2 regions of the Agrococcus sp. ARC_14 genome follow, and region 2 is predicted to be linked to the other one. Evidence: predicted binding sites of a transcription regulator. Region 2 holds the regulator's gene; the other holds the start of a gene.
The links. The regulator LexA, encoded in region 2, represses DNA repair genes until DNA is damaged. The targets are predictions, from matches to a motif close to TCGAACANNTGTTCGA.
Positions count from the first base shown of each region.

Region 1: the regulator LexA is predicted to act here: its motif matches at 3,226-3,241, upstream of MKD51_RS07565 (Rv2578c family radical SAM protein).

Region 1 covers NZ_JAKUDO010000001.1:1,528,310-1,534,317, forward strand. Annotated here, with positions in the region: gene MKD51_RS07550 (phosphotransferase) at 1-681, shown strand, start outside; gene MKD51_RS07555 (peptidase E) at 729-1,472, shown strand; gene MKD51_RS07560 (alpha/beta hydrolase) at 1,480-2,151, shown strand; gene MKD51_RS07565 (Rv2578c family radical SAM protein) at 2,167-3,216, opposite strand; gene MKD51_RS07570 (SLC13 family permease) at 3,320-4,798, shown strand; gene MKD51_RS07575 (glycerate kinase) at 4,801-6,008, shown strand, end outside.
Region 2 covers NZ_JAKUDO010000001.1:2,376,374-2,382,381, reverse strand. Annotated here, with positions in the region: gene MKD51_RS11760 (methyltransferase) at 1-223, opposite strand, end outside; gene hflX (GTPase HflX) at 251-1,780, shown strand; gene lexA (transcriptional repressor LexA) at 1,876-2,499, opposite strand; gene MKD51_RS11745 (hypothetical protein) at 2,757-3,107, shown strand; gene MKD51_RS11740 (histidinol-phosphate transaminase) at 3,169-4,248, shown strand; gene hisB (imidazoleglycerol-phosphate dehydratase HisB) at 4,258-4,857, shown strand; gene hisH (imidazole glycerol phosphate synthase subunit HisH) at 4,854-5,492, shown strand; gene priA (bifunctional 1-(5-phosphoribosyl)-5-((5-phosphoribosylamino)methylideneamino)imidazole-4-carboxamide isomerase/phosphoribosylanthranilate isomerase PriA) at 5,578-6,008, shown strand, end outside.

The DNA.
Region 1 (6,008 bases), 850 kb from region 2:
CACTGGGTCGCCTACCCGCGGCTCGCGGGGAGCACGTGGGATGGCGGCGCCGCCGACCTCGCCGCAGCCGGGCGGCTGCTCGGCGAGATGCACGCGGCCTCCGCCGAGCTGGTGATCGATGGCTTCCCCGGCTTCGAGTGGGGCAACCCCGAGCGCGACTCGATCGACGAGGACATCGAGGCGATCCGCGCGTCTGCAGCCGAGCACTGGCCGAGCGCCGACGTCGAGCGCTGGGTCGCGCAGCTCGATGGCTTCCCGCAGCTGCTCGAGCGGGTGCGCGCCGCCGACGTGCCGCAGCTGCCCGCATCCCTCGACCACCGCGCCGACAACCTGCTGTTCGACGCGGAGGGCGCCCTCATGCTCGATCTCGAGAACGCGGCGCTCGCCCCGCGCATCCTCGACCTCGCCGTCGCGGCGCTGCTGTTTCCGCTCGAGCACGCGGGTTCCGGTGGCAATGCGCTCGGCAGCGACGAGTGGGTGGCCTTCCGCGACGCCTACCTCGCTGCGAGCCCGCTGACGCGGCAGGAGCGCGAGCTGTGGCCGGCAGCGCTCACCTACATGAAGCTCGAGTGGGGCACCTGGCACCTGACCGAGGGCGTCGAGCCGGAGCCCACGGGCAACCTCGGCTACCTCGAGGATCTCCTCACGCTCGACGAGCACGCGCGCTACCCGCTCGCCTGACGGGCGCAGGTTCGCGCAGGCGGCGCCGCGCTCCTACAGTGGAGCGCATGCCTGCAGATCACCCGACGATCGTCGCCACGAGCGGCGGCATGATGCGCGGACGCCGCGTCATGCGAGAGTTCAGCCCCATCGCCCGCCACGCGGTCGACCTCTCCGGCGCGGCCGGCACCCCCACGGTGCTGTACGTCGGCACGGCGCTGGGCGATTGGCCCGACGTGGCGGCCTCGGTGAGCGCCGCAGGCCGCGTGGCGGGCTTCGACCTGCGGCACCTGTCGCTCTATCCGATGCCCAACGTCGACGACCTGCGCGAGCTCGTGCTCGACGCCGATGCCGTCTGGGTCGGCGGCGGCTCGGTCGCCAACCTGCTGGCGCTCTGGAGACTGCACGGACTGGATGCGGTGTTCCGCGAGGCGTGGGAGGCCGGCGTCGTGCTCGCGGGCGTCTCTGCAGGCTCGATCTGCTGGTTCCGCGGCGGCACGACCGACTCGTTCGGCCCGGGCCTCGACCCCATCACGAACGGCCTCGAGCTGCTGCCCTACGACAACGGCGTGCACTACGACAACGAGGTGCGGCGCCGCCCGCTCGTGCACGAGCTGGTCGCGAACGGCACGCTGGGCGAGACGCACTGCACCGACGACGGCGTCGGCCTCGTCTACCGCGGCACCGAGCTGGTCGAGGCCATCAGCGACATCCCCGACAAGGGCGCCTACGTCGTGACTCGCGATGGCGATCAGGCGATCGAGCGCCGCATCGAGCCGCGCTTCCTGGCACCGACCGACCACGGCCGCTGATCCGCCCATGCGCCTCGTCTTCGCGCACGGCACCGGAGCGGTCGGGGCCGATGCCTTTCCGCAGCAGGCCGCAGGGTTCCCGGACGCCGAGTTCCCCGTGCTGCCGGGCTATGGCGACGATGAGCCGGCGGTCGGCGACGTCGCAGTGGCCGCCCAGTCGCTCGCCCTGCAATCGGCTGACGCCCACGGGATCGTCGGCTACAGCTACGGCGGCGTGGTCGCGGCGATGGCCGCCTGCATGGAGCTGCCGGCGGCGCTCGTGCTCATCGAGCCCGCGCTCTTCCAGCTCGCGCGCGACCGGCCGGCGACCGCGGCCCTGATCGAGCGGCTCGAGCCGATCTACCTCGACCCGACGCTCACCGACGACGCCTTCGGCCGCAGCTTCCTGCGCGAGCTGCGCGGCGAGGACCCTGGCGAGCTGGCGACGGCGGATGCGCTGCGGTGGTCGCGCCGCACGCGCCTGCACGGTGCCCCCTGGCGGCACCCCATCGACCCCGAGTGCCTCGCCGAGACGCCGACGCTGGTGCTCACCGGCGGCTGGAACGCCGAGTACGAGGAGGTCGCGGCTGCCCTGGCAGCGCTCGGCGCCCAGCACGAGGTGCTGGCGGGCCACGGGCACCGTGTGATCGATCATCCCGACGCGAGCGCCCGCATCCGCTCGTTCGTCGAGACGGCCTGAGCGTGCGACGAAGGCTCAGAAGAGCGGCGCCGCGACGGTGAGGGGCTCGCTCGTCGATGGCAGCTGCTGCGCCCGCGGCGGGGGAGCGGCGAGACCCGTGCCGTCGGTCAGTCGCACGGGCGCCAGCCGATGCTGCTGCTGCAGGGGTCGGATGCGCGCCCGCAGCCACTCGCGGTACTCCCGCTTGGCGTAGGCGTCGCGGCCGTAGACCCGCCCGTACAGCGGCAGCAGGTGCGGATGCGCCTCCCGCAGCCACGAGAGGTACCACTCGCGGGCGCCGGGCCGCAGGTGCAGCGAGCTGGCGATCGCACTCGTGGCACCGGCCTCGGCGATCGCGGCGAAGGCGCGCTCGAGGTGCTCGCGGGTGTCGGTGAGGCCCGGCAGCACCGGCATCGCGAACACGGCGCAGTCGAGGCCCGCGTCGCGCACGGCGCTCACCGTCGCGAGGCGCGAGCGGGTCGTCGGGGTGCCGGGCTCGACCTCCTGCTGCAGCGCGTCGTCGAAGATCGCGATCGACATGGCGACCGCCACGGGCACGTCGCGGGCGATCTCGGCCAGCAGCGGCAGGTCGCGCCGCAGCAGCGTGCCCTTCGTGAGGATGGAGATGGATGCGCCGTGCCGCGCGAGCGCCCGCAGCACGCCCGGCATGAGGCGGTAGCGCCCCTCGGCGCGCTGGTAGGGGTCGGTGTTCGTGCCCAGCTGCACAGCGGCGACCTCGCGACGCGGGCCGGCCAGCTCGCGCTCGAGCACCTCGACGAGGTTGGCCTTCACGACGATGCGCGAGTCGAAGTCGGCGCCCGCGTCGAGGTCGAGGTAGGTGTGCGTGTTGCGCGCGAAGCAGTAGCGACAGGCGTGCTGGCAGCCGCGGTAGGGGTTGATCGTCCAGGTGCCTCCCATGAAGCCGCCGCCGGGCACGCGATTGAGGGCGCTCTTCGCGGTGACCTCGAGGAACGAGGCGCCGTCGAAGCCCGGCGTCGGCCACTGCTCGAGCACGCTCGAACGCTCCTCGAGCCCCGGCAGCGCGTCGGCGTCGACGTGCGTCGCGGTCTGCCCTTCCCATCGCATGCCCACCATTCGAACATACGTTCGATGGTTTCGCAACTGCGGATGGGAGCCTGCTCATCTGCGCATCATCTGGGGCTCGCCTCCGACGAGCATCGTTGCGTGCATGTCGTCCACCGCAGCCGCCGACCCGCCTCGCGCCGCCAGCATCGCCGCCAGCCTCCCGCTCTGGGCGGCGAGGTCGCTGCGCATCCTCGCGGTCGCGGCTGCGGGTGCGGCCGCAGGCAGTCTGACGGCAGGGTGGTCGACTGACGCGCGGATGGTCGCCGCCGTGTTCACGACCGCAGTCGCGGCCTGGACGCTGACGCGGCTCGACGACACCCTCGTCGCCCTGTGCGCCATCCTCTGTCTCGTGGTGGTCGGCGCGACGCCCGTGGACACGCTCCTCACCTCGCTCGGCGACCCGACCATCTGGCTGCTCATCGGAGCCTGCATGCTCGCTGCGGGCGTCTCTGCGAGCGGGCTCACCGAACGGCTCGCCGTGCTGCTGATCGCGCGTGCGCGCAGCGTGCGCGGGCTGGCCCACCTGGTCGCCGTCGCGCTGCTGCTCACAGCGTTCGCGGTGCCGGCGACGAGTGGCCGCGCCGCGCTCGCCCTGCCCGTGCACCGGGCGCTCGCCGAACGCATGCCCGCCTCGCTGCAGCGGGCGCTCTCGCTGCTGTTCCCGACCGTCATCCTGCTGTCGGCCGTCGCGTCGCTGCTGGGCGCGGGCGCACACCTGATCGCGGCGCAGCTGATCGCCGCGAGCACCGGAGTCGAGATCGGGTTCCTGCTCTGGGCGGCGCTCGGGCTCCCGGTCGCGATCGTGACGAGCCACCTCGCCGTCGAGGCGATCCTGCTCGGTCACCTCGACCGCGAGGACCGCGGCTTCGACGTCACGCCGATCGCGCGCGAGCTCCGTGCACAGCACGGGCGTCGGCACGGCACGCGGATGCGCTGGGCCGAGCTCCGCGCGCTCATCACGCTGGCGATCGTGGTCGGCCTCTGGCTGTCGGAGCCGTCGCACGGCGTCGACGCCGCTGTGGTCGCGCTGCTGGGCGGCGTCGCCGTCATGCTGCCGGGCTGGGGCTCGGTCGCGCCGAAGGAGGCGATGGCGGCCGTGCCGTGGTCGCTGCTGCTGTTCCTGGCGGCGACGCTGGCGATGGGCGCCGCCATCATCGACTCGGGGGCCGCGGATGCGCTGGCGAGCACCGCCATCGGGGCGCTCCGCGGTGCATCGCCGGGTCTGGTGCTGATCGCGATCGTCGCTGCCAGCGCGATCGCGCACCTGCTGGTGCAGTCCCGTTCCGCCAGGGCGACGGTGCTCCTGCCGCCCGTGATGGCGCTCGCAGCAGCGGCGGGCCTGAGCCCGGTGATCGCGGCGCTCGCCTCCACCGCTGCGGCCGGCTTCTGCCTCACCCTGACCGCATCGGCGAAGCCCGTCGCGATGTTCGCGCAGCTCGACGATCTCACCACCTTCGACCGCAGCGACCTGCTGCGCCTCTCGGGCACGCTCGCGCTGCCCGTCATCGCCGTCGTCGTCCTCGCCGCCGCGTTCCTGTGGCCGGCGCTGGGCATCCCCCTCACCCACACCAACGGAGGTTGACCATGTCTGTCCAGCACCCCATCTCGTTCCTCGTGGCGCCCAGCGGCTTCAAGGAGTCGCTCGCAGCTGAGGAGGTCGCAGCGGCGATCGCGATCGGCATCCGACGCGTGGTGCCCGGCGCTCGCATCCGGCTGCTGCCGCTCGTCGACGGCGGCGAGGGCACGGCCGCGGCGATGGCGGCATCGACGGGCGGCCGGATCGAGCGTCGCTCCGTCACCGGACCCGTCGGTGAGCAGGTGGACAGCCATTTCGCGATCCTCGGCGACGGCACCACGGCGGTCGTCGAGATGGCAGCCGCCGCGGGGCTGAGCCTCGTGCCGCGCGATCGACGCGACCCGACACGGACGACCACCCGCGGCGTCGGTGAGCTCATGGTCGCCGCGCTCGACGCAGGCTGCACCCGCATCGTCGTCGGCTGCGGCGACTCCGGCACCTCCGACGGTGGCGCGGGGGCGCTGCAGGCGCTCGGCGCACGACTGCTCGACGCGCACGGCTCCGAGATCGGCGCGGGAGCGAGGGCCCTGGCGAAGCTTGACCGCATCGACATGGACGGGCTCGACCCACGGTTGGCAGACGTGGCGATCGAGGTCGCGTGCAACCCCACGAACGTGCTCACCGGGCCGCGCGGCGTCGCCCGTGTGTTCGGCCCGCAGAAGGGTGCCGACCCTGCCCAGGTCGACCGGCTCGCGAAGGCGCTCAAGCGCTGGGTCCGCACGCTCGAGCGCGATGCCGCATACCCTGCCGGCACCGACCTTCGCCGCGGTCTCGGCACCGGCGCGTCCGGGGGCCTGGGCGCGGGACTGGCCGCGATCGGAGCCACGCTGCTGCCCAGGTTCGAGGTGCTGCTCGAGTCGATCGATCTCGATGGCGCGATCGCCGAGGCCGATCTCGTCATCACCGCAGAGGGCTCGATCGACCGGCAGACGCCGAACGGCAAGGTGCCTGCAGAGGTCGCATCGCGTGCGCAGCGCCTGCACGTCCCGGTGCTCGCGCTCGCCGGCACGATCGGCAGCGACGCCGGCCGCAACTACGACATCGGGATCGATGCCATCCAGTGCGTGCTGCCGTCGCCGGTCGAGCTGCAGGAGGCGTTCGATCGCGGTGCGGAGTTCGTCGCCGATGGCGCAGAGCGCGTGGTGCGCACCCTGCTGCTCGGCGCGGCGCTCGCGCGGACCGCGGATGCGCCGGTCGCCGAAGCGCTCGCGGTGGC
Region 2 (6,008 bases):
TCGCGGCGATGGGCCCCCAGCCGCAGCCGAGATCGAGCAGCTCCCCGGTCTCGGGAGGCGAGGGGACGGCGTCCAGCAGCACCTCGGTGCCGACATCGAGTCGGTCGCCCGAGAACACCCCGGTCGACGTGACCATCTCGCGCTCGACACCGTTGATCGGCACCCGGATCGTGCGGATCGACCTGGGAGCCTCGGGATCTGGGGAGAAATAGTGGTCCGGCACGGACTCGACAGTAGCGAAGGACAGACCATGGCAGAACCGCAGCACGCGGCAGACGGCGCAGAGCACGTCCCCGACGGAGGGCGCGCGACGGAGCGGATCCTTGCGTGGGCGCAGCCGGGGGACGGCGAGGTGCTCTCGGCGCGCGCGCAGGCGCTGCAGGCAGATGACGCCTTCAGCGACACCGACGGCGACCAGCTCGACCGCGACGAGCGTGCGGCGCTCCGCCGGGTCGATGGGCTGCGCACCGAGCTCGAGGACATCACCGAGGTCGAGTACCGCGAGGTGCGCCTCGAGAACGTCGTGCTCGTCGGGGTCTACGCGGGCTCCGCCGGAGACGCCGAGAACTCGCTGCGCGAGCTCTCGGCCCTCGCCGAGACGGCCGGCGCGCAGGTGCTCGACGGCCTGCTGCAGCGCAGGCCGAATCCCGACCCCGCGACCTACGTCGGCAGCGGCAAGGCCGACGAGCTCGCCGCGCTGGTCAAGGAGCTCGGGGCCGACACCGTCGTCGCCGACAGCGAGCTCTCACCCAGCCAGCGACGAGCGCTCGAGGACCGCGTGAAGGTGAAGGTCATCGACCGCACCGCCGTCATCCTCGACATCTTCAGCCAGCATGCCAAGAGCCGCGAGGGCAAGGCACAGGTCGAGCTCGCGCAGCTCGAGTACCTGCTGCCGCGCCTGCGTGGCTGGGGCGATTCGATGTCGCGCCAGGCCGGTGGCCAGGTCGGTGGCCAGGGCGCAGGCATGGGTTCGCGCGGCCCCGGTGAGACGAAGATCGAGCTCGACCGCCGTCGCATCCACACCCGCATGGCGCGACTGCGCAAGCAGATCAAGGGCTTCGCACCCGCACGACAGGCGAAGCGCGCCAACCGCGACCGCTTCGAGGTGCCGGGGGTCGCGATCGCCGGGTACACGAACGCCGGCAAGTCATCGCTGCTCAACCGCATCACGGGCGCGGGCGTGCTCGTCGAGAACTCGCTCTTCGCCACCCTTGACGCCACGGTGCGCCAGGCCAAGACGGCGGATGGCCGCGAGTTCACGATCGCCGACACCGTCGGCTTCGTGCGCAACCTGCCGCATCAGCTGGTGGAGGCGTTCCGCTCGACGCTCGAGGAGGTCGCAGAGTCGGAGCTCATCGTGCACGTCGTCGACGGCAGTCACCCGGACCCCGCGTCGCAGATCGCCACGGTCCGCGACGTGCTGGGGGAGACGGGCGCACGCTCGATCCCCGAGATCGTGGTGTTCAACAAGGCCGATCTCATCGACGCCGACGAGCAGCTGGTGCTGCGGGGGCTGCAGCCGGACGCGATCTTCGCATCCGCACGCACCGGCGACGGCGTCGACGAGATCCTCGCGCGCATCGCCGAGATGCTGCCGCGGCCGGAGGTGCCGGTGTCGCTGCTGGTGCCCTTCGAGCGCGGTGACGTGATCGCGATGCTGCACGACCGCTTCGACGTGCTGCGCGAGGTCTATGAGGAGGGCGGCACGCGCATCGACGCCAAGGTCTCGGCGGCGGTGCTGAGCCAGCTCGCCGAGTTCCGCGTCGAGCCCGCGCGCTGACGAGTGAGATCTCGGTACGGCGGCCTTGCGGCCGCCTACTCGATCTAGCGCTCTCCGGACTCAACGCCGCTCTGCGGCATTGAGTCCTCCGAACGCTACACCGAGCGCAGCACCGCGACGACCTTGCCCAGCACCTCGGACTCATCGCCGAGGATGGGCTCGAAGGCGGAGTTGCGGGGCAGCAGCCAGGTGTGGCCGTCGCGCTGCTTGAAGACCTTCACGGTCGCCTCGCCGTCGAGCATCGCGGCCACGATGTCGCCATTGGTCGCGTCGCGCTGCTGCCGCACGACGACCCAGTCGCCGTCGCAGATCGCGGCGTCGATCATGGACTCGCCGACGACCTTGAGTATGAAGAGGTCGCCACCGCCCACGAGCGCCTTCGGCAGCGGGTAGGTGTCCTCCACCTGCTCCTCCGCGGTGATCGGGATGCCTGCGGCGATGCGACCGACCATCGGCACGAACGTGGCCTGCTCCATGGTGGCGAGCGACTCGACCGACTCGTCGGGGACGAGCACCTCGATGGCGCGCGGCCGAGCGGGGTCGCGCCGGATCATGCCGGCGAGCTCGAGCTGCCCCAGCTGGTGGGTGACGCTCGAGAGCGAAGAGAGGCCGACGGCGTCGCCGATCTCTCGGTAGCTCGGCGGGTACCCGCGCTGGCGCACGGCCTTCTGGATGACCTGCAGGATCGCCTGCTGCTTCTCGGTCAGCTGCCTCGTCATGCCCGCTCCGCTCTGTCGCCGCGATGCCCGCCGGGCGCCCGGGACGGGCGTGTGGGTGGCCTGCGATTGACTGCTCCTGGTTCGAAAGCGTATCCGACAGGACGCCCGAATCAAACGGATGTTCGAGCGTGTCGTGGAGAAACTCCGCGGCAGGGCTTGACTCGTCCAGGGAATCGAAGATAGGTTCGAAACAGAGATTCGCAGGCGGTGCTCCCGGCCGAGCACCGCCTGCGGATCCCAGACTGGAAGGAGCACCGATGACTGCCATCGCCACCGCCACGCCGACTGTCCGCCTGCGGATGACCTCGCGCGGTCGCCGCGCCCTGGCCCTGCTCGTCGCCACCCCCGTCCTCGCCGCCGCCGCGCTCGCCGGAGCTGGTGTGCTGGGCGACGCCCTTGCCGGCGCTGTCGCCTCCTCGTCGACGCAGACTGCCGACTTCTCGTACGTCACCGTGCTGCCCGGTCAGTCGCTCTGGCAGATCGCGCAGTCGCTCGCACCCGATGCCGACCCCCGAGACGTGATCGCCGAGATCGAGATGCTCAACGGCATCGCCGGCTCCATCCAGCCCGGCGAGCAGCTCGCGATCCCGGCGCACTACGCCGGCTGATCCGGCTGCGGCCCGCAGGCTGCGCCGCGCGAGGCATCTGACATCGTCCTAGGCTGGTCGGGTGACAAGCCTCGATGATCTGCCCATCCGCGACGACCTTCGTGGCCTGACGCCTTACGGAGCGCCGCAGCTCGAGGTCCCTGTTCGCCTCAACGTCAACGAGAACGCGTACCGCGTGCCCGAGGCCGTCGCACTCGACATCGTGCAGGAGATCGCCCGCGCGCTGCCCGACGCCAACCGCTATCCAGACCGCGAGTTCGACACGCTCCGCCGCTCGTTCGCCGACTACCTGGGTCACGGGATCGAGCCCGCGCAGATCTGGGCGGGGAACGGCTCCAACGAAGTGCTGCAGCACGTGCTGCAGGCCTTCGGCGGCCCCGGCCGCTCGCTGCTCTCGTTCACCCCGACCTACTCGATGTACCCGCTGCTCGCGCAGGGCGTCGGCATGGAGTGGATCCCGGTGCCGCGCGCCGACGACTTCACGCTCACGCCCGAGGCGGTGCGGGCGGCCATCGCCGAGCACGATCCCGACATCGTCTTCCTGTGCTCGCCGAACAACCCCACGGGCACGGCGATCGGCCTCGACGTCATCGAGGCCGCAGCCGAGGCCGCGCGGGGCATCGTCCTCGTCGACGAGGCCTATGCCGAGTTCGCGCATGACCGCAGCCAGACGGCGCTGACGCTGCTCGAGCGCTTCCCGCGGCTGCTCGTGTCGCGCACCATGAGCAAGGCCTTCGCCTTCGCAGGCATCCGGGTCGGCTACCTCGCGGCCGACCCGGCGGTGATCGACGCGCTGCGGCTCGTTCGCCTGCCGTACCACCTCTCGGCCATCACGCAGGCCGCGGCGGTCGCGGCGCTGCGCCACAGCGACCAGATGCTGGCGCGCGTCGACGAGCTGCGTGCGCAGCGCGATCGACTCGTCGAAGCGCTCGCGCAGCTGGGCATGCAGCCCTATCCCTCTGACTCCAACTTCGTGCTCGTGGGCGGCATCGCCGATCCGAGCGCGACCTTCCAGGCACTGCTCGACCGCGGCATCCTGGTGCGCGATGTCGGGCTGCCGGGCACGCTCCGCATCACCGCCGGCACGCCGGGGGAGACGACCGCGCTGCTGGCCGCCTTGGCCGCGCTCACCGCAGAATAGGATCGAGCCATGGCACGCACCGCAACGATCGAGCGCACGACGAGCGAGTCGAGCATCCGACTCTCGCTCGACCTCGACGGCACCGGCACCTCGTCGATCTCGACCACGGTGCCCTTCTTCGACCACATGCTGACTGCCTTCTCGAAGCACTCGCTCATCGATCTCGACGTGCAGGCGAGCGGCGACACCGACATCGACGCGCACCACACGGTCGAGGACACCGCGATCGCGCTGGGCCTCGCGCTCAAGGATGCGCTGGGCGACAAGGCAGGCGTGCGCCGCTACGGCGACGCGACCGTGCCGCTCGACGAAGCGCTCGCGCGCGCCGTCGTCGACCTCTCCGGCAGGCCGTTCCTCGTGCACTCCGGCGAGCCGGCCGGCTTCGAGCTGCACCGCATCGGCGGCCACTTCACCGGCTCGCTCGTGCGCCACGTCTTCGAGGCGATCACGCTCAACGCGCGCATCACCGCGCACGTCGACCTGCTCTCCGGGCGCGACCCGCACCACATCGCTGAGGCGGAGTTCAAGGCCTTCGCCCGGGCGCTGCGCGTCGCGGTCGAGCAGGATCCTCGCGTGACGGGCGTCCCCTCCACCAAGGGAGCACTGTGACGGCTCCGCGTCCGACAGTCGCGCTGCTCGACTACGGCCTCGGCAACGTGCACTCTGCCGCCAAGGCCATCGAGGCCGCGGGCGCAGACGTGATCCTCACCGCCGATCGCGCCACCGTCATGGCGGCGGATGGCCTGGTGGTGCCGGGTGTCGGATCGATCGCCGCGTGCATGGCGGGCATCCAGGCGATCCACGGCGGCGAGCTCATCGGCCGCCGGCTCGCTGGCGGCCGGCCGGTGCTGGGCATCTGCGTCGGCATGCAGGTGCTGTTCTCCTCCGGGGAGGAGGGCGGCGTCCACACCGACGCGCTCGACGAGTGGCCGGGCACCGTCCGCCGGCTGCAGGCCGACATCCTGCCGCACATGGGCTGGGCGGAGGTCGAGGCGCCGGAGGGCTCTGCGCTCTTCGAGGGCGTGCGCGACGAGCGCTTCTACTTCGTGCACTCCTACGCCGCGACCGAGTGGCTGATCGATCCGCACCCTCGCGTCCGCCAACCGAAGGTCGCGTGGGCCACCCACGGCGAGCGGTTCATCGCCGCCGTCGAGAACGGCCCGCTGACCGCCACGCAGTTCCACCCGGAGAAGTCCGGCGAAGCCGGGATCCGCCTGCTGGCGAACTGGGTTCGCGGCCTCTGACCTGCACGAGTAGCATCGCACCGGCCCTCCGACCCGGGCCATCGCCTGGCTCACTCCGCTCGCTCCCCAAGAAGGCACCGTCACCATGACCGATTTCAACCAGTCGCCCAAGCTGCAGCTGCTGCCCGCGATCGACGTCGCCGGTGGCAAGGCGGTGCGGCTCACCCAGGGCAAGGCCGGTACAGAGACCTCCTTCGGCAGCCCGATCGACGCGGCTGAGGACTGGGTGCGCCAGGGCGCGGAGTGGATCCACCTCGTCGACCTCGACGCAGCGTTCGGCCGCGGCGACAACCGCGCCGTGATCAAGAAGGTCATCAAGGCCGTCAAGGGCCGCGTGCAGGTCGAGCTCTCCGGAGGCATCCGCGACGAGGCCACCCTCGAGGCGGCGCTCGCCACGGGCGTCAAGCGCATCAACCTCGGCACCGCGGCCCTCGAGAACCCCGAGTGGACCGCATCCGTGATCGCCGAGTACGGCGACCAGATCGCGGTCGGACTCGACGTCCGTGGCACGACGCT